Hahella chejuensis KCTC 2396: one gene and its partner. The protein of the gene in region 1 binds, or shares a complex with, the protein of each later gene. Links are inferred from orthologs where the notes say so. Each region holds a gene or a part of one and is shown in the gene's direction. Other genes may lie near its edges. The genes, in order: metK and groL.

The links.
Region 2: the proteins of metK (region 1) and groL are in contact, whole or in part, in a cryo-EM structure (PDB 8P4O), measured with the Escherichia coli proteins. The link is inferred for Hahella chejuensis KCTC 2396 from one-to-one orthologs.

What each region holds. Positions count from the first base shown.
Region 1 is NC_007645.1:1,529,465-1,545,661, reverse strand. Bases 7,214-10,190 are described here. They hold metK (methionine adenosyltransferase), read left to right. Parts: upstream 7,214-8,110; coding sequence 8,111-9,271; downstream 9,272-10,190. Other genes in these bases: ahcY (adenosylhomocysteinase), read left to right, coding at 9,377-10,190; HCH_RS06930 (ArsR/SmtB family transcription factor), read left to right, coding at 7,214-8,093. Outside these bases: HCH_RS06955 (alpha/beta hydrolase), read right to left, coding at 1-1,015; fba (class II fructose-bisphosphate aldolase), read right to left, coding at 1,207-2,271; HCH_RS06945 (phosphoglycerate kinase), read right to left, coding at 2,393-3,559; gap (type I glyceraldehyde-3-phosphate dehydrogenase), read right to left, coding at 3,663-4,676; tkt (transketolase), read right to left, coding at 4,710-6,719; more of HCH_RS06930, read left to right, coding at 7,014-7,213; more of ahcY, read left to right, coding at 10,191-10,768; metF (methylenetetrahydrofolate reductase [NAD(P)H]), read left to right, coding at 10,845-11,708; HCH_RS32170 (bifunctional diguanylate cyclase/phosphodiesterase), read left to right, coding at 11,936-14,722; HCH_RS06905 (adenosylmethionine--8-amino-7-oxononanoate transaminase), read left to right, coding at 14,815-16,167; HCH_RS06900 (16S rRNA (uracil(1498)-N(3))-methyltransferase), read left to right, coding at 16,170-16,197. UniProt on the Escherichia coli protein: Catalyzes the formation of S-adenosylmethionine (AdoMet) from methionine and ATP.
Region 2 is NC_007645.1:4,724,021-4,740,082, reverse strand. Bases 740-3,581 are described here. They hold groL (chaperonin GroEL), read left to right. Parts: upstream 740-1,256; coding sequence 1,257-2,906; downstream 2,907-3,581. Other genes in these bases: gspN (type II secretion system protein N), read left to right, coding at 3,285-3,581; groES (co-chaperone GroES), read left to right, coding at 913-1,203; HCH_RS20695 (FxsA family protein), read left to right, coding at 740-754. Also shown: more of HCH_RS20695, read left to right, coding at 236-739; more of gspN, read left to right, coding at 3,582-4,034; HCH_RS20675 (type II secretion system protein N), read left to right, coding at 4,041-4,877; type II secretion system secretin GspD, read left to right, coding at 4,941-6,884; HCH_RS20665 (M48 family metallopeptidase), read right to left, coding at 6,952-8,907; HCH_RS20660 (LemA family protein), read right to left, coding at 8,921-9,514; HCH_RS20655 (putative bifunctional diguanylate cyclase/phosphodiesterase), read right to left, coding at 9,598-11,658; sodB (superoxide dismutase [Fe]), read right to left, coding at 11,875-12,459; HCH_RS20640 (5-(carboxyamino)imidazole ribonucleotide synthase), read right to left, coding at 12,818-13,945; purE (5-(carboxyamino)imidazole ribonucleotide mutase), read right to left, coding at 13,942-14,433; HCH_RS20630 (hypothetical protein), read left to right, coding at 14,820-15,716; HCH_RS20625 (hypothetical protein), read right to left, coding at 15,784-16,062.

The sequences.
Region 1 (16,197 bases):
TGTCAAAAGCTTCACTGATCCAGCCAAAGACCCTTGCGCGGATCTCTGGCGATTCGTTTACCAGTTGATGACGTCCAGTCTCCAGATATTGCACTTCCGCATTTGGCAACAGGCGCTGTAATTGCGGAATATTATGGCGCCAGTCCACGGTAGTGTCTTCCTTACCTTGCACGATGGTGACAGGTTGCTCCAGAGGGTCCGTGCTTTCAATACGTTTTACCCACCGTCGCAGCGCGCCAACCCAGTCAATGGACACCGCCCTCGACTGCAAAGGATCTTTGTCTTTGAGAAATTTAATAAATTCGGGGTCGTTGGAGTTGGCCATAAATACCCGACGCCAAGTACGGATAAAAGGCCCAAACAAGGTATGCAGCATTATCACAGAGCGCCACCCCTGCGGACGCACCAATGGCGCCAAAAACGCCCAATGCAGGAATGGGCTGCTTTCGGGCGTAAACCGGTTACTGAACAGATACTCTATTAAAACCGCCCCGCCCGTGCTTTGCCCCACGGACATCCAGGGTTTCGGCATATGGCCGTCGCACAGCATCAGACAGGCTTCCAAAATAGACTGATATTGAGCAAAGTTCTTGATCGAAACGGTCTCTCCGCTGGACAGTCCGTGACCGGGTAAGTCGTATGCGACCACCGCGTAGCCATCGCGCAACAAATGTTCAACCAAGTGCCCGAACAGTCCCACATGATCAAAGTAGCCGTGAAACACAAATACCGTACCGCGCGGCCGGGGAGGCGTATACATATGACAGGCCAGCCGATAACCAATAGCCTCAAAGTAACCCAGACGATGCGCCACGCCGGTTATGCGGGTTTCTTTATCGATGCGATAGTAACTGCAGTAGTGTTTTTCTATCTCAGTCAGATGGGGCGCGTCTTTAAATGAAATCGGACGCAGTTGCTTGCGCAGGAGTTCTCTGTCCCAGAATGGCGTCATGAAAAAATCAAACCTTAATTTCAGGTCGGGCCGGCCCGCCCCAGATTCCTTTTGGCGAGGCATTCATCGCCGCCGCTATCTTCGCATCGGATTTCAAACCGACGTCTGTTCAGCATAGACCAATCACGGGCTCGCGGTCCGGGCTAATTTAGCATGATCAGCCTTGCGCCAAGATTAACAATAAAAAAGGGAACACCCGTCGCATTATCTGCGGCGGGTCATTCCCTTCCTTAAGGTCTTATGCGGTCAGCGGATCAGTTGATCTTCTGATCAAGTTCACCACGGGCGTAACGCTGGAACATGGCTTCCAACGACATTGCCTTGATTTTGCTGGCCTGACCGGCGGCGTTAAACGCTTCATAACGCGCCACGCAGATTTCCTTCATAGCCTTGGTGGCTACAGCCAAGTATTTGCGAGGATCGAATTCAGACTTGTTCTGCCCCATGAAACGACGAATCGCGCCAGTGCTGGCCAGACGCAAGTCGGTGTCGATGTTCACTTTACGCACGCCGTACTTGATGCCTTCCTGAATTTCTTCCACTGGCACGCCATAGGTTTCCGCAATCTCTCCACCGAACTCGTTGATGATCGCCAGCCAGTCCTGAGGAACGGAGGAAGAGCCGTGCATAACCAAATGCGTGGTGGGAATACGCTCGTGAATCGCCTTGATGCGATCAATCGCCAGGATGTCGCCTGTAGGCGGACGGCTGAATTTGTAAGCGCCGTGGCTGGTGCCGATGGCGATCGCCAACGCATCTACCTGGGTCTTCTTGACGAAGTCCGCCGCTTCATCCGGATCAGTCAGCATCTGATCGTGGCTGAGAACGCCCTCAGCGCCAATGCCGTCTTCTTCGCCCGCCGTGCCGGTTTCCAAAGAGCCCAGACAGCCCAGCTCGCCTTCCACGGAAACGCCGCAAGCATGCGCCATTTCCACCGTGCGACGGGTAACGTCGACGTTGTACTCATAAGTGGTCGGGGTTTTGCCGTCTTCCCCGAGGGAACCGTCCATCATGACGGAGGAAAAGCCCAGCTGAATGGAACGCTGGCATACAGCCGGCGAAGTGCCGTGATCCTGATGCATCACGACCGGAATATGAGGAAACTCTTCAATCGCCGCCAGAATCAAGTGACGCAGGAACGGCGCTCCGGCGTATTTACGGGCGCCCGCAGACGCCTGCACGATAACTGGGCTGTCGGTTTGGTCCGCAGCTTCCATAATGGCCCGCATCTGCTCCAGGTTATTGACGTTAAATGCAGGAACGCCGTAACCGTGTTCAGCCGCATGGTCCAGAAGCTGGCGCATGGTAATCAGTGCCATTTCTCATCCCCTATAGTGTTCAATTTTTAGTTAATTAATCTCTCGCATCGACCATCGCGACGGATACTTCGCCCGTCGCGTTTTCTGAGCCGACAATCTGACTACAGTCTGTCCCCAAAACTTACTCTGCGGCCCGCTTTTGCAGCATGGCCACAGCCGGCAGGGTCTTGCCTTCCACAAATTCGAGGAAGGCGCCGCCGCCGGTGGAAATGTACGAAATCTTTTCAGATACGCCATATTTATCGATCGCCGCCAGGGTGTCCCCGCCGCCGGCGATGGAAAACGCATCCGATTCAGCAATGGCTTGAGCCAGGGTTTTGGTGCCGTCGCCAAACTGATCGAATTCAAACACGCCGACCGGACCATTCCACAGAATCGTCTTAGCTGATTTAAGCAGCTCCGCCAAGGCGGCCGCAGACTGAGGCCCGATATCCAGAATCATATCATCGTCCGTCACCTCGGCAATCGGCTTAACGGATGCTTCAGCGCTCTCGCTGAACGCTTTCGCCGTAACAACGTCCGTAGGTAGCGGAATTTGCACCTTGGCCGCAATACTGCGAGCCGTGTCCAGCAGGTCCATTTCACACAGAGACTTGCCGACTTTGTGATCGGCCGCCGCCAGGAAAGTATTGGCGATGCCGCCGCCGACGATCAACTGATCGCAGACTTCCGACAAAGAGTTCAACACGTCCAGCTTAGTCGATACTTTGGAGCCCGCCACGATAGCGACCATGGGTCTTTGTGGTTTATCCAAAGCCTGCCCCAGCGCTTCCAGCTCCGCGGCCAGCAAAGGGCCGGCGCAGGCCACTGGCGCAAATTTGGCGACCCCGTGGGTGGAAGCCTGGGCGCGATGCGCAGTGCCGAAGGCGTCCATGACAAAAATATCGCACAGCGCGGCGTACTTTTTGGACAGCTCTTCGTTGTCCTTGCCTTCGCCGACGTTGAAACGTACGTTCTCAAACAGAACCAGGCCGCCCTCTTCCACCTCGAAATCGCCGTCCAGGTAGTCGCGCACGACTGGTACGTCATGCCCCAGCAAACTGGAAAGATGAGCGCCCACGGGCTGCATGGAGTTTTCTTCGGAGAACTGTCCTTCTTCCGGGCGCCCCAGGTGAGACATCACCATCACTTTGGCGCCTTGCTCCATCGCCAATTTGATAGTGGGAAGCGCCGCCTGGATACGCGCGTCGGACGTCACTTTGCCGTTCTTGACTGGCACGTTCAGGTCTTCACGGATCAACACTCGCTTGCCGCGCAAATCCAGATCCGTCATTTTAATCACAGACATAACAGTTCCTCATTTCAACAAAACAGTTGTTATCGTTTAAAACCCTTCCCTATGGCGTCGGCAGGAAAATCCCGGCGAGCGCCGCGGCGGCCGGGATCTGGCGCTAAAGACTCAGCCAATGCGCTGATGTATCCAGCATGCGATTGGCGAAGCCCCATTCGTTATCGAACCAGGCCATTATTTTTATCAGTCGTCCGCCGCTGACTTTGGTTTGATTGGCGTCCACCACCCCACTGCGAGGATCGTGGTTGAAATCACAGGAAGCCAGCGGCTCTTCGGAAAAGCCAAGGATTCCAGTGTAAGCGTTCTGTGAGGCGGCCTTGAGCAAGCCGTTGACTTCCTCCATATCCGTCTCACGGGATACGCACACCGTGAGGTCCATCATGGATACGTTGATAATCGGCACCCGCACCGCGTTCGCTTCAAACTTACCGACCATGGACGGCAACAGTCTTTCTATGCCTTTCGCCAGACCGGTGTTCACCGGAATGATGGACGCCATCGCGCTACGCGTGCGGCGCAGATCATGATGATGGTAGGCGTCGATGACCGGCTGGTCGTTCATGGCTGAATGGATAGTGGTGATCACCCCACGCTCCACGCCGAGATTGTCGTCCAGCACTTTAATGATGGGAACGATGCAGTTGGTGGTGCAGGAGGCGTTGGAAACGATGCGATGGCTTTGCCGCAACCCGTCCTGATTAATGCCGTATACAACGGTGTAATCCACGTCGGCTTCGGCTGGTTGCGAAAACAGCATGCGACTGGCGCCGCTGCGCAGATGTTTTTCAGCGGTCATGCGATCGGAAAAGGCCCCGGTGCATTCCAGCACCAGGTCCACTCCGATATCCGCCCAGGGAGCCCTGGCCGGATCTTCTTCCCGCAGGATGCGGATTCTGTCGCCATTGACCATCAGTTGCCCGTCCCGTAAAGACACCTCCCCGCGGAAACGTCCGTGGGTGGTGTCATAACGCGTCAGGTAAGCGATGGTTTCCGCGTCCGCCAGCTCATTGACGGCGACAATTTCCATGGATTGGCGATAGCCGGATTCGTACAACGCGCGCAACACGCTTTGCCCGATCCGGCCATACCCATTAATGGCAATACGATGGGTCATACCGCTAAGGCGTTCTTCTGTCAGTAAGTGGATTTATGCATCCAGCGAGTCTAACAGATCTTGCGCCTGGGCCACCACGTTATCCACGGTGAAGCCGAACTCTTCGAACAGCAGGTTCGCAGGCGCGGACTCGCCGAAAGTGCTCATGCCCACAATGCGACCGTCCAGCCCCACGTACTTGTACCAGAAGTCTTGGTGCGCCGCTTCGATCGCGATGCGAGCGCTCACTTCCAACGGCAGTACTTGCTGGCGGTAGTGGAAGTCCTGCTTGTCGAAAACGTCAGTGGACGGCATGGACACAACGCGCACTTTGTGACCCTGCGCGGTCAATGCTTCAGCAGAGGCGACAGCGAGGCCGACTTCAGAACCGGTTGCGATCAGAATCAGGTCAGGCTGGCCCGCGCAATCCTTCAGGATGTAGCCGCCTTTCTCGATATTCGCTACCTGTTCAGCATCACGTGGCTGATGCGGCAGATTCTGACGCGAGAAAATCAACGCGCTTGGACCGTCTTCACGAGTGATCGCGCTCTTCCAGGCGACAGCGGATTCAACCGCGTCACAGGGACGCCATGTGCTCATGTTTGGCGTGGTGCGCAGGTTCGCCAGCTGTTCGATCGGCTGGTGAGTCGGCCCGTCTTCGCCCAGACCGATGGAGTCGTGGGTGTAAACCAGGATGGAGCGCTGCTTCATCAGCGCAGCCATACGCACTGCATTGCGCGCGTATTCCATGAACACCAGGAAGGTGGCGCCGTAAGGAATGAAGCCGCCGTGCAACGCCACGCCGTTCATGATGGCGGACATGCCGAACTCGCGTACGCCGTAATAAATGTAGTTGCCGTCAGCGTCTTCTTTGCTAACGCCTTTGCTGCCTTTCCAGATAGTCAGGTTGGAGCCCGCCAGGTCAGCGGAGCCGCCCAACAGTTCCGGCAACAGCGGAGCATATGCGTTGATGCTGTTCTGAGAGGCTTTACGGCTGGCGATGGTTTCGCCTTTGGCCTGACACTCAGCGATATAAGCGTCCGCTTTGGCGGCGAAGTCTTCCGGCAGTTTGCCGGCGCTGCGACGCAGCAGCTCTCCCGCCAATTCAGGATGCGCCTGCTGGTATGCAGCGAATTTCTCGGACCAGGCTTGTTGCAGAGCCGCGCCTTTTTCTTTCGCGCTCCAGGCGGCGTAAATATCTTCGGGAACCACGAAAGGCTCGTGGGTCCAGCCCAGCGCCTGACGCGCGCCGGCGATTTCGTCATCGCCCAGAGGCGCGCCGTGACACTCTTCTTTGCCCTGCTTGTTGGGCGCGCCGTAACCAATGATAGTTTTGCAGCAGATCAGCGTCGGCTGTGAGGTATTGCCGCGCGCTTGCTCAATCGCCTGCTTGATGGCGTCGGCATTGTGTCCATCGACGCCCGGAATCACTTGCCAGCCGTAGGCTTCGAAGCGCTTGGGCGTGTCATCGGTAAACCAGCCTTCCACTTCGCCATCGATAGAGATGCCATTGTCGTCATAGAAGCAGATCAGTTTGCCCAGCCCCAAAGTGCCCGCCAAAGAACACACCTCGTGGGAAATGCCTTCCATCAGACAGCCATCGCCGAGGAACGTATAGGTGTAATGGTCGATGACGTCATGGCCGTCGCGGTTGAACTGGCCCGCCAGCGCTTTCTCAGCCAGCGCCATGCCCACCGCGTTGGCGAGACCCTGCCCCAGAGGACCGGTGGTGGTTTCCACGCCGGGGGCGTAGCCGTATTCAGGGTGTCCTGGCGTTCTGGAGTGTAGCTGACGGAAGTTTTTCAGGTCTTCGATGCCCAAATCATATCCGGACAGGTGCAGAAGGGAGTACAACAACATGGAGCCATGACCGTTGGACAGAACAAAGCGGTCGCGGTTAATCCAGGAGGGATCGGTCGGGTTGTGGTTCAGATAGTCGCGCCACAGCACTTCCGCAATGTCCGCCATACCCATCGGGGCTCCGGGATGTCCTGACTTGGCTTTTTGCACAGCATCCATACTCAACGCGCGAATGGCGTTGGCGAGTTCTTTACGAGATGGCATTCAGCTCACTCCCTCTCAGATCGAGTTTTGGTTTGTGATTAGGGGGGTCAAAAACGAGTGCGTATTTTCATACATTAAAGAGGCAGGAGCAAATTTCATCGCCCGAATCCCCCAGTTTACCGCCCGTTCATCCCTCAAGCCCGTCTCCAAGGCGGCGACGCCGCCTTGTCCTACTGCCATTCACTGCAAAAAACAGCCCATTTTTTGCGCCAGAGAAACTATATCAAATTTTTTTGATATAGTTCTTGTACGCATTTTTTGATGTTGCTAAACTTTTGGCCTATGAATGATTCCATGCTCCCACACAGCGACAGCGCAGGTACCGAAGCCGCTGCGGACTACGCAGAACTGGCTGGCGTTTATAAGGCCTGCGGCGATGCGTTGCGTCTGGAAATATTGCGTGTCCTGGAACGGAACGCCTACGGGGTGCTGGAATTGTGTTCGATATTCGACGTCAAACAATCCGCCATGAGCCATCACCTGAAAGTGTTGGCCAAGGCCAGGATGGTGGAGGCCCAGCGGGAGGGCAACAGTATTTTCTACCGACGTCCTATTCTGGCCGGCGACGACAGCGCCGAGCTGGCGCGGCTGCAGTTGTACAGCAATCTGGACCTGTTGCCGCTGACCACGGACACCCGCGACCGTATTGGCAATGTAGGTGAACAACGCGCACAGCAGAGTCAGGCGTTTTTCTCCCGGTACGCTGAGCATTTCCAGGCGCACCAGGAGTTGATCGCGGAATATCCGTTATACGCCACGCCTGTGCGGGATATGTTGCAACAACAGTTGGCCGGCGAGAAGGTCAACAGGCTTCTGGAAATCGGCCCTGGCGAAGGCGCCTTTCTGGAAGACCTGTCGCAGATGGCGGACTCCGTCATCGCCTTGGATAACTCCGAGGAAATGTTGCAGAAAGCACGCGATTTTGCGGACGCCAGACAGTTGTCGAACGTGCGCTTTATCGTAGGAGATACGCGTAGCGCCCTCGAACAGAGCGTCAGCGTTGATGTGATTGTGATGAACATGGTGTTGCACCATGTGGCGTCGCCGGCGGACATGATTCGCGATTGCGCGGCCTTGTTGCGCCCCGGCGGCATGTTGATTTTGAGCGACTTGAGCCGCCACGATCAGTCCTGGGCCAGAGAGTCCTGCGGCGATTTGTGGCTGGGCTTCGACAGCACTGAAATCTCCCGTTGGGGAGCGCAGTCGGGCCTGGCGGAAGGCGAAAGCATTTATATAGGCGTGCGCAATGGGTTTCAAATCCAGGTGCGTCAATTTTTATTGCCCAAGAACGGGAACCGAGCGCTGACCGGCGAAGCCGCATGTCAGTCCGAAGGTTCCGCAACATCAACCCACCCCAGTCATTGTAATCTTTAACCATAAGGACGCATGCGATGAGCGAATATTCCATTTTTACTTCCGAGTCAGTATCTGAGGGCCATCCGGACAAGATGGCGGATCAGATTTCTGACGCTATCCTTGACGCCATCATTAAAGATGATCCGAACGCACGAGTGGCGGTTGAAACTTTAGTGAAGACGGGCATGGCGGTTATCGCCGGCGAAGTGCGCACCAACACTTACGTGGACCTGGAAGACATCGTCCGCAGCGTCATTCTGGATATCGGTTACAACAGCTCAGACGTTGGCTTTGACGGCGCGTCCTGTGCAGTACTGAACGCTATCGGCAAGCAGTCTGGCGACATCGCCATGGGCGTGGACGAAGCCAGCGAAAAAGATTTGGGAGCCGGGGACCAAGGGTTGATGTTCGGTTACGCGACCAATGAAACTGACGTGCTGATGCCCGCTCCGATTTATTACTCCCACCGTCTGGTGGAAAGACAGGCTTACCTGCGCAAGAACAGCATCCTGCCCTGGTTGCGTCCAGACGCCAAGAGCCAGGTGACTCTGCGTTACGAAAACGGCAAGCCGGTAGCGGTTGAAGCGGTGGTGCTATCCACTCAGCATACGCCTGACGTGAAGCAGTCCGACATCCGTGAAGCGGTAATGGAAGAGATCATCAAGCACGTGTTGCCGGAAGAGTGGCTGCACAGCAACACCCAATACCACATCAACCCAACTGGCCAGTTCATCATTGGCGGCCCAGTGGGCGACTGCGGTCTGACCGGTCGCAAGATCATCGTCGACACTTACGGCGGCATGGCTCGTCACGGCGGCGGCGCGTTCTCTGGAAAAGATCCGTCCAAGGTTGACCGTTCCGCAGCCTACGCAGGCCGCTATGTAGCCAAAAACATCGTCGCTTCCGGTCTGGCGGCCAAGTGTGAAATTCAGGTGTCCTACGCAATCGGCGTATCGGAGCCCACCTCTATTTCCGTGAACACGTTCGGCACCGGCAAGATCAGCGACGACAAAATCGCCACCTTGGTGCGCGAGCACTTCGATCTGCGTCCGCGCGGCCTGATCGATATGCTGGACCTGAAACGTCCGATTTATCGTCCGACTGCGTCTTACGGACACTTCGGCCGCACCGGCGACAGCTTCAGCTGGGAAAGAACCGATAAAGCCGACGCATTGCGCGCCGCAGCCGGTATCTGATTCCCATAGCAAAGAGCCTCCCCTGAGGCTCTTTTTGCAACAGACCGAGACTTCCGGCGGACTCGCTCCGCCCCCCTCATTAGGATCAGCAATAGGACACCAAACATGGCTCAGTTACAATCTGTAGATAACTTCAGCGACTACAAGGTCAAGGACATCAGCCTGGCGGCATGGGGACGTAAAGAAATCGACATCGCCGAAGGCGAAATGCCTGCGCTGATGACGCTGCGTGAAAAATATCGCGCGCAACAGCCCCTGGCCGGCGCCCGCATCCTGGGATGCATCCACATGACCATCCAGACCGCGGTATTGATCGAAACCCTGGTTGCGTTGGGTGCGGAAGTGCGCTGGTCCTCCTGTAATATTTTCTCCACTCAGGATCACGCGGCGGCGGCGATCGCGGCGGCTGGCGTTCCCGTATTCGCCTGGAAAGGAGAAACCGAAGAAGAGTACGTCTGGTGCATCAAGCAGACCATCACCAAAGACGGCCAGCCCTGGAACGCCAACATGGTGTTGGATGACGGCGGCGACCTGACTGAAATTCTGCACAATGAATTCCCGCAAATGCTGGATCACATTCACGGTATTTCCGAAGAGACCACTACTGGCGTTCACCGTCTGCTCGACATGATGAAGAAAGGCGAGCTGAAAGTGCCTGCAGTCAACGTCAACGACTCCGTCACCAAGAGCAAGAACGACAACAAATACGGTTGCCGTCACTCATTGAATGACGCCATCAAGCGCGCCACCGACCACCTGCTGGCGGGTAAAAAAGCGCTGGTCATCGGCTACGGCGATGTGGGCAAGGGCTCCGCAGCGTCACTGCGTCAGGAAGGCATGATCGTCAAGATCAGCGAAATCGACCCGATCTGCGCCATGCAGGCCTGCATGGACGGCTATGAAGTCGTGTCTCCCTATATCGACGGCGTCAACACTGGCGCCGCCGATGGCGTTAACCGCGACCTGCTGGGCCACACTGACCTGTTGGTCACCACCACCGGCAACGTCAACGTCTGCGACAAGTACATGTTGCAAGCGCTGAAATCCGGCGCAGTCGTGTGCAACATCGGCCACTTCGACAACGAAATCGACACCCGTTTCATGCGCGATAACTGGGAATGGGAAGAAGTGAAGCCGCAAGTGCATGTGATATACCGGAACAAAGATCAAAATGACCACCTGTTGCTGCTTTCCGAAGGTCGTCTGGTGAACCTGGGCAACGCCACCGGTCACCCCTCACGCATCATGGACGGCTCTTTCGCCAACCAGGTGCTGGCGCAGATGTACCTGTTCGAGCGTAAATTCGCAGACCTGCCTGCGGATGAGAAGCCCAAGAACCTGTACGTACGCGTTCTGCCCAAGCAATTGGACGAAGAAGTCGCGCGCTACATGGTGCAAGGCTTCGGCGGCGTCATCACCAAGCTGACTCAACCGCAAGCCAAGTACATTGGCGTGGAAGTGGAAGGTCCGTACAAACCAACGGACTACAAATACTGATCGATCGCCGGTCCGGCGCGGTCCCCCGCGCCGCCGGTTGTTCAGAGAGATTCCCTAAACCGGAGGCAATACGCTAATGGAATCCCAAACTCAGTTTAAACGGCGCTTCAGTTTTGAGTTCTTCCCTCCCAAAACCCCTGAGGGAATGGAAAAACTGCAGGTTGTGCGGGACAAGCTGGCCAAGCGCAAGCCGGATTTCTTTTCCGTGACCTACGGCGCCGGCGGCTCCACCCGCGAGCGCACCATCGACACCGTACTGACGCTGCACAGACAGGGCATTTCCACTGCGCCCCATTTATCCTGTATCGGCGCCACCAAGGAGTCTATCGGCGAATTGCTGGACCTGTACCGCTCCAACGGCATTCAGCGCATTGTAGCTTTGCGCGGAGACCTGCCTTCCGGCATGGGCGCCCCCGGCGAACTGCGCTACGCCAACGAGCTGGTCAGCTATATTCGCGAGCGCACCGGCGATCACTTCTCTATCGAAGTGGCGGCTTATCCTGAGTTTCATCCCCAGGCGCAAAACGCCGAAGCGGACCTGAACAACTTCCGCCGCAAGGTGGAGGCCGGCGCCACCAGCGCCATCACTCAGTATTTCTTCAACGCCGACTCCTATTTCTATTTTGTGGAACGATGTGAAAAAGCAGGCCTGAATCTGCCCATCGTGCCCGGCATTATGCCGATCACCAACTACAGCAATCTGGCCCGTTTCAGCGACATGTGCGGCGCGGAAATTCCGCGCTGGGTGCGCAAACAGCTGGAAGCCTACGGCGACGATTCAGCCAGCATCCGCAAATTCGGCGAGGAAGTGGTGACGCGCCTGTGCGAACGTCTGCTCGCCGCCGGCGCTCCCGGCATCCACTTCTACACCCTGAACCAGGCGGAGCCAAGTCTGGCGGTCTGGGACAATCTGAACCTGGGCGACAAGATCTCTTTCTGACCCAGGTTCCAACCTCGCCTCAAAGACAGGGTCTGTTACCCAACAGACCCTTCGCTTGTCTCGCCGTTCTCCCGCTACCCTCCTGCTCTCACTTTCTCCGCATCGATAACCGTCACGGCGGTTCTTCTCTTATCCGCCTCACTGCTACTTCACCGCAACGCCCGGCGTTTCGCCAAATACCCGGCCATTACCTATACTGAATCCATAAACCAGGGGGCAGGCTAATAATGAAGTTGGGGGCTACCGCGGGCAGACTCGCAGCGCTGCTGTTTATTCTCATAGCCTGCGTCGTATTGATCCTGCTTGATTACCGCGAGCGCACGCGCAATTACTACCAATCCATGCAAGTGGAGCTACAGCAGACGCAGAAGAACGTCAGCGCGTCCACCCGTCGCATCATGGAGCATATCGCCATTCTGCGCCGCGCAGCGGAAAGTTATTTACTGAACCATCACGAGGAACATCTCTATAGCGATCTGTCCGCCAATATCGTCTACGACCCCTCTCGTAATCTCTTCGACATGGATGCCCTGCAACCGCCATTCACCACGGATCAGGCAGGCAACCTTACCGGTCTGGGGAATATCCAGGGACGCCAGCCGAATTACTATCGCGAAATAGAAATGGCGCTGTCGTTGACGCCGATCTTCCGCGCAACCAAAGAAAATCTGCCGGAATCCAACTGGGTCTATTACATCTCCCAGAACCGCTTTCTTTATATTGCGCCCTGGATTGATTCCAATAAATTCGCCTACACCAATGAGTCACTGTCACTGGAGTTCTTTACCCTGGCCCTGCCCTATCACAACCCTGAACGCACGCCTTTCTGGACCCGCGTGTACGTCGACGAGTTTGGGGAAGGACTGATGGTTACCGCCGCAGCGCCTATCTACGCCAGCGACGTCTTCCTTGGGTCGGTGGCCATTGATATTACCCTCGATGTTCTCAAAGAGTTCGTAATCAACCCCAACTTGTCGGCGGGAGAATTGTTTGTCGTCAACCAATCGCATCAATTGCTGGCTCATCCGACACTGACGTCGTCCCACGCGAAAACCGCCGCCACCTTTCCAGAAGCCCTACCGAAAGGCGTCGACAACTTCATTTCTCATCCCAAGGACATCCCCACCGACACCTTTCTGGAAATCAAAGGCTACGCCCTGATTCGCACCAATATCGATGAAACGTCCTGGCATTTGCTGCTAAGCGTGAAGCAATCCACCATACGCAGCGCCATCATTGAGCAGATGACGCCGGAGATGGCGCTGGCGGGTTTAATCGTACTCTTCGCTGCGCTCATACAACGTTATTTTCTTACCGCCGGACAACTGGAGAGCAGCCAGCGCCGCTACCGACAAATGTTTGAGCATTGCGACGCCGTGCAGATCATTCTCGACCCCACGAACAACAAGGTCATCGACGCCAACCCCGCCGCCTGCGACTTCTTCGGCTTTTCCAGCGAAATGATGGGGAATATCTCCGCCTCGCGTTTATTTCTCTCTGAAAACAATGAAATGCTGGGTGAGAATTGGCTGCCGTCCCTGCAATCCGGCAAGACAGTGATTGCCGCCCGACGCGGCGACAACCGCTCCAGTCTGGTGGAGATGTACGTCTCCGACATCAAGGACAAGGCCAGTTCCTACCTGTATTTGATCGTCCACGACATCACTGATCGCAAACGCAGTGAGGAGCAGATTCGACTGCAAGCCTACTACGACCCTCTCACCCGGTTGCCAAATCGTAGTTACCTGTTTGAGCATCTCAACTCGCTGATAGCCAGTCACAAGCGTGAGCAGGCGCGTCTGGCGGTGTTGTTCATCGACCTGGATCGCTTCAAGCAAGTAAACGACAACCTGGGACACGGCGTGGGAGACAAGCTGTTGCAACAGGTTTCCACCCGCCTCAAGTCACGCCTCCGGGAAAGCGACATGCTGGCGCGCCTGGGCGGCGACGAATTCACCGTGGTGCTGCCTCACTTACGGGAAGAAACCGACGCTATCCACGTCGCCAAAATGCTGCTGCAACAACTGGCGGATTCCTTCAGCGTGGGAGACTACGAACTCCATATCGGCGCCAGCATTGGCGTGACGCTCTTTCCCAAAGACGGCGAAGACGCCTCCACTCTGATCAAAAATGCCGATATCGCCATGTACAAGGCCAAGGACAACGGCCGCAATCAGTATCGTTTTTTTGAGGAGCGCATGAACGAGGCCGTCGCCAGCCGTCTGATGCTGGAGGGCGATATCCGAGAGGCCACGCAAAATGAACAGTTCCATTTGGAATTTCAGCCCATCATCGATCTGAAAAATATGCGGCTGGCCGGCGCCGAAGCGCTTCTGCGCTGGTTGCATCCGCGCTTCGGCGAACTGCACCCCAGGGAGTTCATGTCTATCGCGGAAGAAACCGGCAATATTGTCCAGATCAGCGAGTGGTTGCTGCAAAACGCCCTCAACCTGGCGGCGGAGTGGCAGTATTCCCGACCCGCCGGTCAACAACCGTTCATCGCCGTCAATATGTCCCGGCGCCAGTTGATTAGTTCGCAACATATCAAGCGCTGGCGCGACATCATCCGGCAAAGCGAAGTTCCGCCAAGCTCACTGGTGCTGGAGCTGACCGAACACAATCTGCTCAACGAATTCGAAGAAAGCCGCCGCTGTTTGATAGAGCTGCATCAGATGGGCGTCAGGCTATCTCTGGACGACTACGGCCACGGCGCATCCTCCCTCACCCTGCTGAAAGATCTGCCTATCTCCATGCTGAAACTGGACGGCTTGCTGATTCGCAATCTCGGCCGCCAAACCAAGGAGGAAGTATTGATGGACGCCCTGGTGAAGATGGGGCGCGCCATGGATATGAAAATCGTCGCCGAGGGCGTGGAAACGCCGCAACAACTGGCCGTGCTCAGGGAGTCCGGCTGCGATTACGGCCAGGGATATTTGTTCAGTCCCCCGACGCAACCCCGCGAACTTTCCATGATGCTGGAAAAAGTTTTCAACGTGCAGACCCAAGACGATTAAGCCTTTTGTCGACCTACAGCCAGTCTCCACCCGGGCTCCACCCTATGTCACAATAGGCGGCGAATTTACCGGACAAAATTAGGAGCCTGGAATTGACTACCAACGCAGAACTGCGGGAACGCGACCTCAAGCGTGTGTGGCACCCCTGCACCCAGATGAAGGATCATGAGTTTCTCCCCCTGATTCCAATTAAAAGCGGCAAGGGCGTCTGGCTGGAGGATTTTGACGGCAATCGCTATATAGACGCGGTCAGCTCCTGGTGGGTGAACCTGTTCGGCCATAGTCATCCTTACATTAATGACGCCATCAAATCCCAGATAGAGCAATTGGAGCACGTCATCCTGGCCGGCTTCACCCATGAACCTGTGGTGCGGCTGTCGGAGCGACTGGCGGAAGTAACGCCCGCCGGCCTCAACAAATGCTTCTACGCCGACAACGGGTCCTCCGCAGTGGAAGTGGCGCTGAAAATGAGTTTCCACTATTGGCGCAACAGCGGCCAACCGAACAAAACCCGCTTCATCAATCTCAGCAATAGCTATCACGGCGAAACTCTGGGCGCCCTGGCGGTGGGAGACGTCGCCTTATATAAAGAAACCTACAACGCGCTTCTTAAACCGGTCATCAACGTTCCCGGTCCCGATTGTTTCCACCGGGAGGCGGGCGAATCCTGGGAGGCGTATTGCCGCCGCCAGTTCGCGCACATGGAGGAAACGCTGCAGAAACACGCCCATGAAACCGCGGCGGTGATCATCGAGCCGCTGGTGCAGTGCGCCGGCTCCATGCGCATGCATCACCCAGTGTATCTGAAGCTATTGCGGGAAGCCTGCGACCGCCATGGCGTGCACTTGATCGCAGATGAGATTGCGGTCGGCTTCGGTCGCACCGGTACGATGTTCGCCTGTGAGCAGGCGGATATTTCACCAGATTTCCTGTGTCTGTCGAAAGGCCTCACCGCCGGTTATCTGCCCCTGTCCGTGGTCATGACCCACGACTTCATTTATGACGCCTTCTACGACGACTACGCCACCATGCGCGCCTTTCTGCATTCCCACAGTTACACCGGCAACCCGATCGGCTGCAGTGTGGCCCTGGCGACGCTGGACCTCTTCCAAAATCAGCCTGTGATTGAGCAAAATAAGCAGCTTGCCGCCTGCATGCGCGAGCATACCGCGCATTTTGAAGACCACCCCAATGTGGCGGAAGTCCGCCAGACTGGCATGATCCTGGCGATTGAAATGGTGCAGGACAAGGCCTCTCGCGCGCCCTTCCCCTGGCAGGAACGGCGCGGCATACGGGTTTATGAGCATGCGTTGAAGAATCAGGCGCTGCTGCGTCCACTGGGCAATGTCATCTACTTCATGCCGCCTTATGTGATCAGCGAAGACGAAATCGCGCACCTGGCCAAAGTGGCCTGGGATGGATTGCAACTGGCGGTTAAGGACTGAACTTGAGAAACAACCGAATCTTTATCGACC
Region 2 (16,062 bases), 3.2 Mb from region 1 along the record:
TAGTAACGACAGGTGAAGATACATACGCTTCATAGAGAGGAGCGGACCGCCAGGGGCGGGACTCCTCCACGCTGAATTACCGCTTACTATATTGAATTATATGGTGTTCTAGGGTTTGCGGCTGCGCCGGGAGGCGCTCGTAAAGCCAGTATTATGGCAGTAATTTCGCCGACCACCAAACGGTCCAGGAACCGATTTCCACCTGCATAACACTGGCTGATGTAACGACGGAATCATGCTAAGCAGAATACCTTTTCTTATCCCCATTATTGCGCTCATTGAGATTTATCTGATCATAGAAGTCGGCGGCGCCATTGGCTTCTGGCCTACTGTATCGATTTTTATCGTCACCGGGATTATCGGTGTGACCATGCTGCGACGGCAGGGATTTTCTCTCCTCAGCAGCCTGCAGGCGAAAATGCAGGCGGGTGAGCTGCCGGCGGGAGAAATGCTGGAAGGCGTTGCGCTGTTGATCGGCGGCGCCATGCTGGTGACGCCAGGGTTTTTGACCGATTTCATGGGATTCGTTCTGTTGACGCCGCTGACGCGCAAGTTGCTGATCGGCCGTATTGGCGGGGCGTTGCTGCGTAGTGCGCGAGTAGTAAGAAGCAGTTATAGTCAAACGACCTATTCGGCGACCGCTGAACGGGACGGTCCCTTCCGCGGAGACCCCTCTGGCGGCCCACGCCAAGGCGCTGGCGGGGATAAAGTGATTGAAGGCGAGTACACCCGAGAGGACTCGGAAAAAAATTAAAAAAAATTATAGCCGGGGTGTTGAAATCCTCGCCCCGGGCCCCATTTAAACCTCCACAATTTAAGCACTCGGCGTTCCTGGTCCAACCCGGATGTCCGGCTGCTGTTTAAAACCAAAAAGTCAGCTAGTTAAATGTTCTAACTGGGAGAAAAAACGAAATGAAAATTCGTCCGTTACACGAACGTGTTGTCGTGCGCCGTAAGGAAGAAGAAACCAAAACTGCCGGTGGTATCGTGTTGCCCGGCAATGCGGCAGAAAAGCCTTCACAGGGTGAAGTACTGGCTGTGGGCGAAGGCCGTATTTTGGATAATGGCGATGTCCGTCCGTTGGCGGTCAAAGTCGGTGACAAGGTGGTTTTCGGCCAGTATGCCGGCAGCACCGTTAAGATTGATGGCGAAGAGCTGTTGATCATGAGCGAGAGCGACATCTTCGGCGTTATCGAAGGCTAACCCTCCGAAACTAAAGACTTTTGTCATCAACTAACAAGTAATGGGATTTTGTTATGGCAGCTAAAGACGTTAAATTTGGCGATTCCGCGCGTAAGCGCATGGTGGCGGGCGTTAACACCCTGGCCGACGCAGTTAAAGTCACTTTGGGTCCGAAAGGCCGCAACGTGGTTCTGGACAAGTCCTTCGGCGCGCCTACGGTCACTAAAGACGGTGTGTCCGTAGCTAAAGAAATCGAACTGAAAGACAAGTTCGAAAACATGGGCGCGCAAATGGTGAAGGAAGTTGCTTCCAAAACCAACGATGAAGCGGGTGACGGCACCACCACTGCAACTGTACTGGCTCAGGCGATCCTGAACGAAGGCTTGAAGTCTGTCGCAGCGGGCATGAACCCAATGGACCTGAAGCGCGGCATCGACAAAGCCGTTATCGCTGCGGTCAAAGAAATCAAGAACATCTCCCGTCCTTGCGAAGACTCCAAGTCCATCGCCCAGGTTGGCACTATCTCCGCCAACAGCGACGAGCGCATCGGCAATATCATTGCTGAAGCCATGGAAAAAGTGGGTAAGGAAGGCGTTATCACTGTTGAAGAAGGCAGTGGTCTGGAAGACGAGCTGGACGTGGTTGAAGGTATGCAGTTCGACCGTGGCTACCTGTCCGCCTACTTCGTAAACAACCAGGACAGCATGAGCGCTGAACTGGAAGATCCTTTCATCCTGCTGGTTGACAAGAAGATCTCCAACATCCGCGAAATGCTGCCTGTACTGGAAGCAGTAGCCAAGTCCTCCAAACCTCTGCTGGTGATCTCTGAAGATCTGGAAGGCGAAGCGCTGGCGACTCTGGTTGTTAACAACATGCGCGGCATCGTAAAAGTTGCGGCGGTTAAAGCGCCTGGCTTCGGCGATCGTCGTAAAGAAATGCTGCAGGATATCGCTATCCTGACCGGCGGCACCGTAATCTCTGAAGAAGTAGGCCTGAACCTGGAAGGCGCTACTCTGGATGACCTGGGCACTGCCAAGCGCGTTGTAGTCACCAAAGAAAACACCACTATCATCGATGGCGCTGGCGCTAAGAGCGATATCGAAGCGCGCGTTGCGCAAATCCGTCGTCAAATCGAAGAAACTTCTTCCGATTACGACCGTGAGAAGCTGCAAGAGCGCGTCGCTAAACTGGCTGGCGGCGTAGCCGTTATCAAAGTTGGCGCAGCGACTGAAGTGGAAATGAAAGAGAAGAAAGCCCGCGTTGAAGACGCGCTGCACTCAACTCGCGCTGCGGTTGAAGAGGGCGTTGTGCCTGGTGGTGGCGTCGCACTGGTGCGCGCGCTGCAGGCCGTTTCTGACTTGGCTGGCGACAACGCTGACCAAGACGTGGGCATCAATCTGCTGCGTCGCGCGATGGAAGCGCCTCTGCGTCAGATCGTCGCCAACGCTGGCGGCGAGCCTTCCGTAGTTGTGGACAAAGTCCGTCAGGGCGAAGGCGCGTTCGGTTACAATGCTGGCACTGAAGCATACGGCGACATGCTGGAAATGGGTATTCTGGACCCTGCGAAAGTTACCCGCACCGCACTGCAATCCGCTGCGTCCATTGCTGGTCTGATGATCACTACCGAGTGTATGGTTTCCGACCTGCCTGAAGACGACAAGAAAGGCGGCATGCCAGACATGGGCGGCATGGGAGGAATGGGTGGCATGGGCGGCATGATGTAATCATCCCCCATAACGCACCCGCGGAAAAACCCGGCTTCGGCCGGGTTTTTTTATGGCGCGAAGAGCCTGGAGCGGCTGGAGAGGTCTATTAAGAATGTTTAACCTCAAACTCGTTGCCAATGTTGCAAATATTCTTTAGAAAACACTGCTATGCTTTTGTTACCATGTAAAAATTTATAGCCTGTATTTTGAGGCGAAGATAAAAGAATTCTGCTGTTCGCGACAGTTGTCTTAAACCTCCCGGAGGCGGAGCCCGGCCAGCGACAATGGCCGCCGAGGCTTGGCGTAGTAGGGTTTGTCGGTTCAACAATTAGAATGTAGTCCATTGCGCGTATGCATATGTTCAGTGGTTGATTGGGAAGGTTGTAGGCCAAAGAAGTGATAAAAAAAATTGTGGGATTGGTTATTATTGGCGGCCTGACCTATCTGGCGGGGTTGGTGTTGCTCGTGCCCGTGGAGTTTGTTTGGCGTCAGGCCGGCGTTCCCGCCAACCAACTTCCCGTGCGGGTGCAGAAGCTGCAGGGCACGCTTTGGGAAGGCAAAGCTCTGATTTCTCATTCTTGGGCCACTGGCGTGCTGGACTGGGATGTGTATCCATCCGGCCTTCTGCTGATGGGCGATGCTCTGGCGCTGAACTTTCGCGCTAACAAAATCGATATAGACGCCAAAGCCGCTCTGGATGGATTCGATCAGGTCCGGGTGCTTGCTGACGGTTCTCTGGATCTGGCGGCGCTGGCGCCGGCGTTGCGCCGCCATCGTCTGAATCTGAGCGGAGAGCTGAAGATCAGTGGCTTGGATGTGACGCTGGACACCAATACGGGTCTTCCTGTGCGAGCTTCAGGGCGAGCGCAGTGGGCGGGCGGGCCGGTTACCTATCCGATGGGCCGGGAAAATAAGACCGCCACGATGCCTCCGTTGCAGGGGCTGATTAAACAGGAGGGTGAGGAAATTCACCTGGAAGTACTGGATAGCACGGAAAACAAACCCGTTATGAGCGCTCAGGTAACGCGGGACGGCACGGCGAAGATACAAATTCGCAAACGGTTGTTGGACCTGGCGGGCGCGCCCTGGAGTAAACAGGCGAATCCTGACGACATTGTTTTCCGGGTACAGCAACGGATACTTTAACGACCCATGTTGACAGGCCATATTACTAAGATAACCTGGGTGCTCTTGCTCGCCATAGTCGTGACGCTGGCGTGGCAAGCCGCAAGGGTGACCTGGGGCGTTTGGGTGGGAACCCCGGACATTATCGTCATGCCGGTCGGCGGCGTGGCGAATGCAAACAAGAATCAGGCGACGCAGGCTAACTATCCTGCGTGGAATTTATTCGGCAAGGCGGAAGATGCGTCCGCCAAAAAGGCGTTGAGCCAAGTGGACGCGCCAATCACTGCGTTAAGGCTGGATCTGTATGGGGTCGTAGTCGGCGGTGAAGAGGGTGGGTCCGGCGCTATCATTGCGGAAAAGGGAAAATCGGCCGAATATTATCGTATTAATGAAATGCTGCCCGGCGGAGCCAAATTGTCGGCAGTGTTTCCTGATCATGTGCTGATCAGCCGAAATGGCGCCTTGGAGAAGTTGGCGTTTGACGAATCCGTCACCGTTGCGGGCAGCGCTATCGAACAGGTGGCGAGACCCAAAAACAGCGGCGGAATTGACTCTCCCGAAGAGTTCGTCAGCGTCGCTCAGAAAAGACTGGAGGAAGATCCGCGAGGAGCCCTGGCTTCGGTGGGTCTGGCGCCAGTGAGTAGCGGCGATGGAGCGTCCGGCTACCAGTATGATGGCAATAACCCTATGTTGGGCGCCATGAACCTGCAGAAAGGGGATGTGATTCGCTCTGTGAATGGTCATACCCTCGGCAACATCGAGCAGGATAAACAGATGATTCAGCAGCTGTATGAAAGCGGCATGCTGGAGGTGGAAATAGAACGGGATGGGGCGACTTTCACTATCAGTTACCCATTACGCTGAGCCAGTTACCCGCTGCGCTAAGCGACTTCCTCAAAGTAATGAAAATCAAAAAAAGATTGTTGAATGGACATGAAACATTTTAGAGCCTTTACATTTGCCTGGTTGTTGATTGCGGGTTTTTTCTCCGGCGTGGCGGGGGCCGAAGATCAGACATGGAAGGTCAACCTTAAAGACGCCGATATTCGCGCCTTCATTACTCAAATCGCCGACATCACCGGCTACAGCTTTGTCGTCGACCCCAGGGTGAAAGGCAAAGTTACAGTGGTGTCGAACGCCGCCATGGGGCGTGATGAAGTCTACGAAATGTTTCTTTCCGTGTTGAATGTACATGGTTTCGCGGCGATTCCTTCCGAGGGAATCATCAAAATTGTGCAGCAGAACGAGGCCAAGCAGACCGCGGAGAACACCTCGATTTTTAAGACGGTGCCGCAGGAGCAGTTGGTGACCCGGGTCATACAGGTCAAGAACGCCAACGCCCTTGAGCTGGTGCCGATTCTACGTCCGATGGTGGCCAAGTATGGACACCTTGCCGGGGTCGCCGCCGCCAATGGTCTGATTATCAGTGACCACGTCAATAACATCGCCCGTATTGAGCGCATCGTGAGTGAGCTCGACAGCCCTTCCAACTACCAACTCGAAGTCATTCAGCTGAAAGACGCCTGGGTAGGCGACATGGTGAAACTGCTGGAAGAGCTGGCTCCTTCCGAGCTGGGTAAGGGAGCGCCAAAAGGACCCGCCAACAAGTTCAGCGTTGTCGCCGACGAGCGTAGCAACCGTCTGATCCTGAAAGGCGACGAGAACTTCCGCGACAAAATGCGCCTTCTTATCGCCAAGCTGGACCAGCCGGCGGCGGTGAGCGGCACGACCAAAGTTATCAATTTGCGTCACGCTGACGCTGAAGCGCTGGCTGAGCTGTTGAAAGGACTGATGGGCGAGATTGCGCCTGCGAAAGGCGAAGGGGCGGCAGCGGCTCCTGGCGGCGGCAAAGTCAGCATCTATCCTGATGAGGGATTGAACGCGCTGGTAGTGCGCGCAGAACCTTCCATGATGAAAGAAATAGAGGCTATCGTTCAGCAGCTGGACGTGCGTCGTGCGCAAGTATTGATTGAGGCGGCGATTGTCGAGATCAGCGATGGCTTGAGTCGTCAGCTTGGCGTGCAGATGGCGGCGGGAGATCTGACTGGCAAGTCTGGTCCTGCGACCGTCACTAACTTCACTAACGTGGGTATTTCCGCCTCCGCTATATTAGCGGCGATCGCCAGCAACTCTACGCCAAGCATTGGCGGCGATATCGCAGCCGTAGCGATTGGCGAAGCCGAAGGCCGCAAAGGTTGGGGCGCATTAATTCAAGCGCTGGGCACCAGCGGACAGGCGAATCTGCTGTCCACCCCCAGCATTATCACTATGGACAATCTGCAGTCCGAAATTATCGTTGGTCAGAACGTACCATTCCGCACAGGGCAGACTGGCACTGGCACAGACGGCACCAGCAATCCGTTCACGACTATCGAGCGTCAGGATGTTGGTTTGACGCTGCGTGTCACGCCGAGCATCAGTGATGGCGATTTGGTCAGATTGGAAATTGAGCAGGAGTCGTCCTCTATTGCGCCATCCAACGAAAGCGCCTCTGACATCATCACCAATAAGCGTCAGATCAAAACTTCCGTTCTGGCGGACAATGCTGAAACCATCGTACTGGGTGGTCTGATGAGCGAAAACTACAAGCTATCGGAGGCCAAAGTGCCGCTGTTAGGCGACATTCCTTTACTGGGCGCGCTGTTCCGCAGCACCAAGCGCGAAAAAGACAAGCAGAACCTTCTCGTGTTTCTGCGTCCGACTATTCTGCGCAACAAGGAAGAAGCCAAGAAGGCGAGTCAGGACAAGTATGACCAGTTGTGGGAGCTTAATCTCAATATCAAGCGTAACCACAAAGGCGATAAGCATGCGGACAACATGATCAAGCCTTCTATGGACAGCGTATACAAAGAGAACGCGTTCGAGCAGTAATGCCTTTTCTCAAAGGAGGGCGGCGGACATTCCGCCGCCTCACGCCTGATTTCATCCTTATCTATCTTTATTCGCTATTAATCTCGCCGCTGGGCTCCAGAGGCGGCATCGGGCATCCCATCACTGCTGTCGCAGCGCGCAGCAACTCATACTCCTTCAAGCTGACGTATCCGTCGTAACTGACGCATTGTGCGAAGGCCTCGACCACGGCGGGTTTCAGTAGCGCCGACAACTGCGATAATCTGTTGAGCGCATCCGTGAGTTGATCGGAAGCGAGTCTGGAGTGAAAGGTCGCCTGTAGGTGGGGGAAGTTCTGCGACATCACTTGCTTGAAGAATTGGCTGGGATTGCCCTCCGGGCTTGCGCCTGAAGCGGTGACGCCCAAGCGCGCAAAAGCGGAGATCATGAGTGCAATTTCATCTCCAGCCTGCTCGTAGCGGGTCAAGGCGCCTCGTTGGGGAACAAAGTCCTCGTCCAATTGCGTGCGCAATAGCGCCAGGATGGCGAATTCCGAGAGTGTAGTGCGTTCGTCCAGGGCGACGATTTGTTGCGCCACGGCGACGACGTGGGAGCGAGTGGCGGCAGCCCCTCCTTTCAATGCGCCCAGGCAGACCTCCAAAAGCGGCAAGCGGTGATCGGCTGGCAAAGTCGTAATCTTGCGTTCAAGACTTTCGAATTCTGGCGTGCTTTTAACAGGGGAGCCGGAGGAGTGCAGGATGGCGTCGCCAATAGGCAGCCTGACCGGCGACTCCAGCAGCAATAGGGCGTAAATCATGCTTTCCGCCTGGCTTGGCGTGTGCAGGGCGTCCCCAAACGTCGCCTGCAGCCGTTGCAGTGTTCGCTGGCTCCAGTGTTGCGTCGCCTGTGTATGACGTCCCACCTGTTTGGCGATGCCTGCGCTCCGGATTTTCTCATTGGCTGCTGCTGCGCCTGAAGCGAAGCCGGATGTAGCGGCGGTGAGGCTCTCGCCTTCACTGTCTTTCGCTGGTGGCGCTCCCTGTATCTGATCTTGATTGCGACGCGCTCTTTGTTTGGTGAGAAAAAGAGGGTCTATGGCGCGAATACGCTCATCCAGCGGCGGATGTGATGCGAACCAGGCGTTGAGCTTCAGGCTTTCTCCAAAGCACATATGATTAACCTCTTGGGCGCTGGACGTGTGGCCAAGATACGAGTGGGTCTGGCTTTCCCGTATTTTGAAGAGTGCGCCGGCGATGCCTTCAGGGTTTCGGGTAAACTGCACTGAGGACGCGTCCGCCAGATATTCCCGTTGGCGGGAGAGCGCAGCTTGAATCAGACGCCCGAAGAACAGGCCGATGTAACCCAGTATAAACAGGGTCACTCCCGCCGCCAGCACGACTATCGCGCCTCTGGCGTCTCGAGAACGCCCGCCGCCGCTCCTGCTTGAAGCGCGTAGTAAGAATGCGCCGGTGGAGCCAATTAACAGAATGCCTGCAAGAACGGCGATGATCTGCACATTCAAACGGGTATCAGCGTTCAGAATATGGCTGAACTCATGGCCAATGACGCCTTGCAGCTCATCCCGGGTTAACGAGTTAAGCGTACCTGCGGTGACCACCAGAGACATGTCCTCAAGCGTGTAACCCGCCACGAAGGCGTTGACGGCTTCTTCATGGTCCATGATGTAGATGCTGGGGATGGGCACGCCGGAAGCGATGCTCATTTCCTCCACGACATTGACCAGGCAGCGTTCATTTGGGTTCCTGGATGATGCATTAATCTGGCGCGCGCCGACCATCTGCGCAACGGAGCGTCCGCCGTGTCGTAACTGTAAAAAGCGTTTGCCTGCTCCCACGGCGACAATGGCGATGACCGCCAGCGCGACCCACCAGGCTGGACCAGCCAGCCAGACGCCTGGCGTCATGCGCGCGTCCACAAAATAGTGGTAAGCGACGAATCCTGCGATATTAATGGCGAGTGCGATGCCGACCAGGGCGGCGGCGAAATGGAGCAGAAGCAGACCGGAAAGCTTGCGCGCGCGCTCTTGTTTGGCGAAAAAATCCATGACTTGTCAGGAATTAGTTAAAGCTGACTTTGACAGCCTGACGAGCCTCGGCGGACTCGATTTCAAACATCTCCGTTTCTTTGAAGCCGAAAAAGCCGGCGATAAGATTGCTGGGGAATTGCTCCCGATAGGTGTGATAGGTCATGACGGCGTCGTTGTAAGCCTGACGGGCGAAGCCAACTTTGTTTTCCGTGCTGGTGAGTTCTTCCATCAATTGTTGCATCGTTTGATTCGCCTTGATGTCCGGGTAGTTTTCAGACACGGCGTAGAAGTTCGCCAGAGCGCGGCTTAGCATGCCTTCGGCCTGAGACAACTGTTTGATGCGCTCTCCTTCCTCCGGTCGTTGCGCCGCCGCCTGTTGCGCATTGATGGCCTGACTGCGCGCCTGCATGACTTTCTCCAATGTGTCCTGCTCATGCTTCATGAACGCCTTGGCGGTTTCCACCAGATTGGGAATCAGATCATGGCGGCGCTGTAACTGTACGTCTATTTGGGCGAAAGCGTTCTTGAAGCGATTCTTCAGGGACACGAGTTTGTTGTAGATGGATATCAGATAAAAAGCGACGGCGATAATGACGACAATACCGATAATCGCGGAAATGCTCATTGATAGGCTCCCATGGAAAATTGTTTTCCGCATGTTAAATGAGGGCGTTACGCAAGTTCCACCCTGGCGTGCGTCCTCGGCGGTCAGGTTTGCGGCGCGTGACTGACTTTCATGAACTCGATGAGCTCGTCCGGCGGCACCGGCTTGCTGTAATAGTAGCCCTGCGCCAGCGTGCAGCCGTCATGTTTCAGGAAGCGTTCTTGTCGAGGCGTCTCCACGCCTTCGGCGATGACATCCAGACGCAGACTTTTACCCAGCTGGATGATGGCGTGCACGATTTGGGTGTCGTCTTCGTCTTTCATCAGGTCGCGGACAAACTGTTTGTCGATTTTGATCTTGCGGATAGGCAGTTGCTTCAGGTAACTGAGCGATGAATAGCCGGTGCCGAAATCATCCACGGCGCACTGAATGCCGAATTCGCTCAGGTGGCGCAGGGAAGTGATGGCCTGATTCAGGTTCTCCATGAAGCTGGTTTCCGTCACTTCAAGCTCAATCAGCGAGGTGGGAATTTGGCGGCTTTCAATGATTTTCAGGACATGAGGCGCAAACTCTTTCTGCCTGAGCTGGTTAGCGGACAGGTTTATAGCCACTTTGATGTTGAAACCCTGGTTGCGCCACTGATTAACCTGAGCGCAGGCCTCGTGCAGCACCCAGTCGCCGATTTCAAGGATAGTTTCATTGGCCTCTGCAATGGGAATGAATACATCAGGAGGCACCAGGCCGCGTTCGGGGTGGCGCCAGCGTAGCAGCGCTTCGCAGCCCACAACCTGCTTCGAGTTCAGGTCTATTTGCGGCTGATACACCAGGAACAGTTCGTCGTTTTGTATGGCCTTGGAGAGATCTTTCTCCAGTTTTTTACGTTCACGGATTTCGCTGTCGAGGCTGGCGACGTAGAACTGAAAGTGATTGTTGGCGACAGACTTGGCCAACATCATGGTTTGCTCGGCCTTTTGTAGAATCTTCTCCGCATCGCGGGCGTCGTCAGGGTAAATAGCGATGCCGATGGTGCAGGATACGGGGGTTAGTTGCTCCTCTATCTCAAACGGACGGCTGATTTCCCGTAGCAGTGACTCGGCAAAAGCCGCCACCCGGTAACTGCTGCTGACATTAAACAGGATCAGGGCGAATTGATCGCCGCCAAGTCGGCAGACCGTATGCACGCCGTCCCGCTGCGACAGCAGTCTCTCGGCGAAGGCCTGTAACAGCTTGTCTCCCTGGCTGTAGCCCAGTTGCTCGTTGATCGACTTGAAGTCGTCAATGCCGACGCAAAAAACCGCGAATTTCTGGTTTAACGCTTCGGAGTCATCCACCGCTGCGGCAATGTAGTTAGTGAACAGAGATCGCGTCGGCAAGCCGGTGAGGGAATCGTACTGGGATAGCTTAATGATTCGCGCTTCCGCCGCCTGGCGCTTTTGTTGGTGCTCCTCTATGGACTGCAAAAGGCTGTTGGCGGCTCGCACCCAACTGCCCAATTCGTCTTTTTCATGTTGGCGGGGCACCGGGAGTGACTGTAATCCAGGCTCAGCAGGGTTGATGCGCAGCAATGAATTGATGATAGCTTTAAGCGGCGCGGTCAACAGGAAGTGGTAGACCAGATGCAGGACAAACGCCAAGAGCAGGGCGCGCAGGAGGCCGGTCATGAAAATCAGTATGGAGCGCTCGAAAAACAGCGCTGACTTAGGGGCGGTGTCTACGACGATTTTCAGCTCGCCATAGTAGGTTGGCTGTGGAGTTGGGCGAAACAAAGAGATGGCGTACTCGCGCTCCTTGCCGAAAATGGCGTCGGTCATCCAGCGACTTTGAGTTTCCAGCAGGGGTTTGGATAGCTCGGCCAGAGTGGTCTGATTGGGGTGAGAGATAGCCGCATAGCGGATGGATGGCTTTTCGAACAGGCCTTCCAGAACCTGCTGCGCCAAGTCCGGATCGATACTGTAAACCGCCTGAGTGGCCGGGTCGCGCACAATGGCCAGGGTCTGTCTGGCCTCGTTGTCCATTTCTTCTACTGCGCGCATGGATTCGAAAATAATCTGACCAATGCTGAGTAAAACGCCTACCGCCAGCGCGGTAAACAACACCCAGTTCATTAATTTGGCGGACAGGCTATGTCGCCATTTTACTGGAGCGTTTTGCTTTTCTTGAACCATGCTGATTGAGTGCTTCGACGCCGGCGGTGGTGTTTGTGTCAATCTTATTATCCCCTGCTATAGAAAGTGTAGTTATATACGGGACAAAGTAACAGCATAGGCGTTTGGGTCGAGAGGGGCGTAGAGAAACAGACTTGGTTGCAGGCGGAATAAGGCGCGGGATAGTGGCGGGGGAGAAGTCACGCCGGGGCGCGGGGGCCCCGACGTTGGAACGGATTAAGCGGCCAGGTTTTTGGCGACGAAATCCCAGTTCACCAGATTCCAGAATGCGTTCATGTAGTTAGGACGAACGTTTCTGTAGTCGATGTAGTAAGCGTGCTCCCAAACGTCAACGGTCAGCAGTGCGGTTTTGCCGTCAGTCATTGGCGTGCCTGCGTTGCTGGTGTTGAAGATTTCCAGTGAACCGTCGGCGTTTTTAACCAGCCAGGTCCAAGCCGAGCCAAAGTTGTTAACGGCTTTGTCAGTGAATTGAGTTTTGAAGCTTTCGAAGGAGCCGAAAGTTTTGTTGATGGCGTCAGCCAGCTCGCCAGTAGGTTCGCCGCCGCCATTCGGGCTCAGGCAGTGCCAGTAGAAAGTGTGGTTCCAGATCTGGGCGGCGTTATTGAAAACGGGGCCGCTCTTGGAAGCCACGATAATCTCTTCCAGAGACTTCCCTTCGTATTCAGTTCCGGGAACCAGACCGTTCAACTTATCGACGTAAGTTTTGTGGTGTTTACCGTAGTGGTATTCAATAGTTTCTTCGGAAATGTGCGGCGCAAGCGCATTCTTTTCGTAAGGGAGAGCAGGAAGTTCAAATGCCATGAGATTTTCTCCGTCTTTTTAAGTGTGTAATCCCGTGTAAGTCTCTGATTCTAGAGTATACAGACTGAGTAAGAAGAGATAGATCCGAATCTCCGGAAATTCAGCCTGCAGGCTCAGGGTCATCACAGTATCACCCTGGGTATTGATGCCAGCCAGATGACGACCGACAGAATTCTTTTGTTTGATCGCGCAGAATGATATCACCCGCATATATGGAGTGCTATCAAGGGTTTTTCAAGATTATTTATCAGACTTATTAATAAAATTAATAAGCTAGGCGAGTGGCGGGGGCAGTTGATTATAAGAAATACAGGCGGCTTGTTGGGGCGTCGGCCCATGGAAATGGGCCGGTAAAACGTTAGTCAAAGTGAGCCAGCGACGAAGTGAAAGGCGTATGCTCCGGCACGAAGGGAAGACACTTTTCCACTTTGGCGATCAACGCTTTGTAGTCTTCCGCGACAATGTTGATATGCCCGAGTTTGCGGCCGGCGCGCTCTTCTTTTCCATACAGGTGCAGATGCGTGTCGCTGAGCGTCAATACGCTGTCGCGGTCTGCGTGACGACCAATCAGGTTGATCATACAACTGACTCCGACAGGCTGAGTGTCGCCCAAAGGCAAGCCGGCGACGGCGCGCAGATGATTTTCAAACTGTCCTGTATGCGCCCCATTCATGGACCAGTGACCGGAGTTATGGACCCGTGGCGCCATTTCATTGGCCAAGAGGCCGTCGGGCGTTTCAAAGAGCTCCAGCGCCAGGACGCCCACATAGGACAGGTGCGCCATCAATGTTTCGATGTATTCGGCTGCTTTCTGCGCCAGCTCGGCGCTAATGCGCGGCGCGGGGGCGATGGTGTAGCGCAGAATGCCGCCATGGTGAATATTTTCCGCCAAAGGGTAGGTGACGGTTTCGCCAGTGCTGCTCCGGGCGGCGATGATGGATATTTCCCGGGAGAAATTGACGAAGGATTCGACGATCAACCGGGGGTGTCCGATGTTGTTCCAGGCTGCCTCCGCCTCTGCGGCGGACTTGAGGACGGCCTGGCCTTTGCCGTCGTAGCCCTCAGTAATGGACTTCGCCACGACCGGGGTTCCCAGTTCGCGGGCGGCTTCAGCCAACTCTTTCGGGCTGTTCACCAGACGATACTTGGGAGTAGGGATGCCCAATTGAGTAAACAGCGCCTTTTCGTGCTCTCTGTTCTGACACACGCGCAGCGCCTCCACTTCCGGGTAGAGCGGCTTGCGAGCGGCGATATTTTGCGCCAAATCGAGGGGCAGATGCTCAAACTCGTAAGTCACTACATCGACGAAGTCGAGGAAGCGATCCAGTTCTGACTGAGTGTTGTCAGGGTCGCTGAAAATCGTTCCAAGGCCCGCAGACGGGGCCCCGGAGGTATCGTAGAGCGCAAATTCAAAGCCCAGCGGCATACCCGCCAGCGCCATCATGCGGCCAAGTTGGCCGGCTCCGAGAATGCCGATTCTTTTCATGATTGCCTTGGATCAGCGTTGCTGAGAACAGTGTCTGTCTGCTGCTTGCGGAACGCTTTGACGGCGTCCATGATTTTGCTGTCCTGCAAGCCCAGGATCTGAGCCGCCATAAGTCCTGCGTTGGTGGCCCCGGCTTTGCCGATCGCCAGTGCGCCGACAGGGACGCCTCCGGGCATTTGTACGATGGACAATAAAGAGTCTAGACCATTCAGCGTCTTGGATTGCACGGGAACGCCCAGTACGGGGATAGGGGTCTGTGACGCGGCCATACCGGGCAAGTGGGCGGCGCCTCCAGCTCCGGCGATAATTATCTTGATGCCTCTGCCTTCGGCGGACTTGGCGTAGTCAAACAGCAGGTCCGGCGTGCGGTGAGCGGAAACGACTTGCACTTCATAGGGAACGCCCAGTTTGTCGAGAATTTCGGCGGCGTGCTCCATGGTAGGCCAGTCGGATTTGGAGCCCATAATAATGCCAACTAAAGGCTGCATGATTTCTCCTTAGTAACCCTGTCATTATTGGTTAAATTCGCCTATGGGGCGCGAATTTGCGGGTGGTCGAGGCATACTGTTTAAAAAAGAGGCGCATAGTTTAGTGAGTCGGTTAATGGGATGCAAACGAAAGCGGCCCTTGCCGGCTCTCGTTGCAGGGCCTTGGCGTTCAGGCGCGCGAGGAGCCTTTATCTGGCTCGGGAAAAACGGAATAATAGCGGGTTGCTTCATGCCTGTTCTGCCGCAAATATTGTTGAGTTGGATGTAAAGCTGGATAAGGGCGCGTGTACGGAAACTTCGGCATTGTCTAAAATGCCATGGCGCAACCGCGCAGAATCGGGCGTTTGCCGATACACTATATAAATACAGTCCACTAGCGAGGATACATGGAGACAATTAAGCCCGAGAAAGACGAGGTTGATCGATTTCAATCACAGCGCCATAAAGCGCCTGCGACGAGACCTGCTGAGCCCAAGAAGGCTGCGCCGGTTGCGGAGGCCCCGGTGGAGGCTTATGTCAGACTGTCCCGCCCTGCGCAATGGGCGATCGTCTTTGTATTCATTCTGGTGCTGACTTTTGCGCTTATCGGATATTGGCAGGTCAAAAATCAGCAACAAACCATTCTGTCGCTGCAGAACCAACTGGAGCAGGCGACTCAGTACATATCCCAAAGTAAGCTGGTGACCGCTCGTCTCGAAGGGCAGATCAATCAGACCGACGCCACAATGGCGCAAAGCGGCAATGAAATGGCCAGGGAGCTGAAGACGCTGGACTCTGAAATTCGCAAGCTGTGGGATGTGTCCAACAAGCGCAATAAGCAGTTGATTGAAGACAACCAGAAGGCGTTGACCGCTCTTCAGGGCGACTTCAAACAGGCGCAAGAACGGATTAAGGCGTTAAGCGGTGAGATAAATGGCCTGACGGTTATCGGCGAGAATCTTGGCAAGTCCCAGGAAGCGCAGGCGTTGCAGATTTCCGCGCTGACGGATGATATGGGGCGCACCGATGATGCGCTGGAGAGGAAACAGACGGAGTTGGCGCAACTTCTGAAGCAAAGTTCCGACAAGCTGGAGAAATCTATATCTGAGCAAACAGTAGCTGTCGCCAAGCTTGAGCGTATGGTCGGTAAAATGAATGAACAGAATCTGGACGGCAATCTTAAGGAGCTTGAGAAGAAAGTCAGCGCTATCGACGCTACGCGCAATCAACTGGTGCAACGCTATGTTGAGCTGGACCGTCGTATGAACGAGATTGGGCTGCAATTGAAGGCCATGCAGAAATAACTCTGCGATTTTGCGCCTAAGTGAGGCTTAGGCGCTTCTGAAACTCAAGAACATCTCTTCTATTCTCTTACGGCCGCGGTGTGTTGACGATCGTGGTCGCATCAAAATCCACCGCTTGAAATTGCGGTTCAATTCTTACTTCCACATATTGGCGAAAAAGTAGCGCCGCCGCCACGGAAGTTTCCAGCGTCGCCAACTTGTTCGGATCGTATAGGGCGGCTTCCTTTTCATCATTCCTCGCGCGTTGCGCTTCCTCATAAACGGGGCCGCCCGCCGCTGGCGGAGAGAATAGTCCGGGCACGAAAATATCCGATAGTTGCGGATTTTGGAGTAGAGCGAGAGAAAT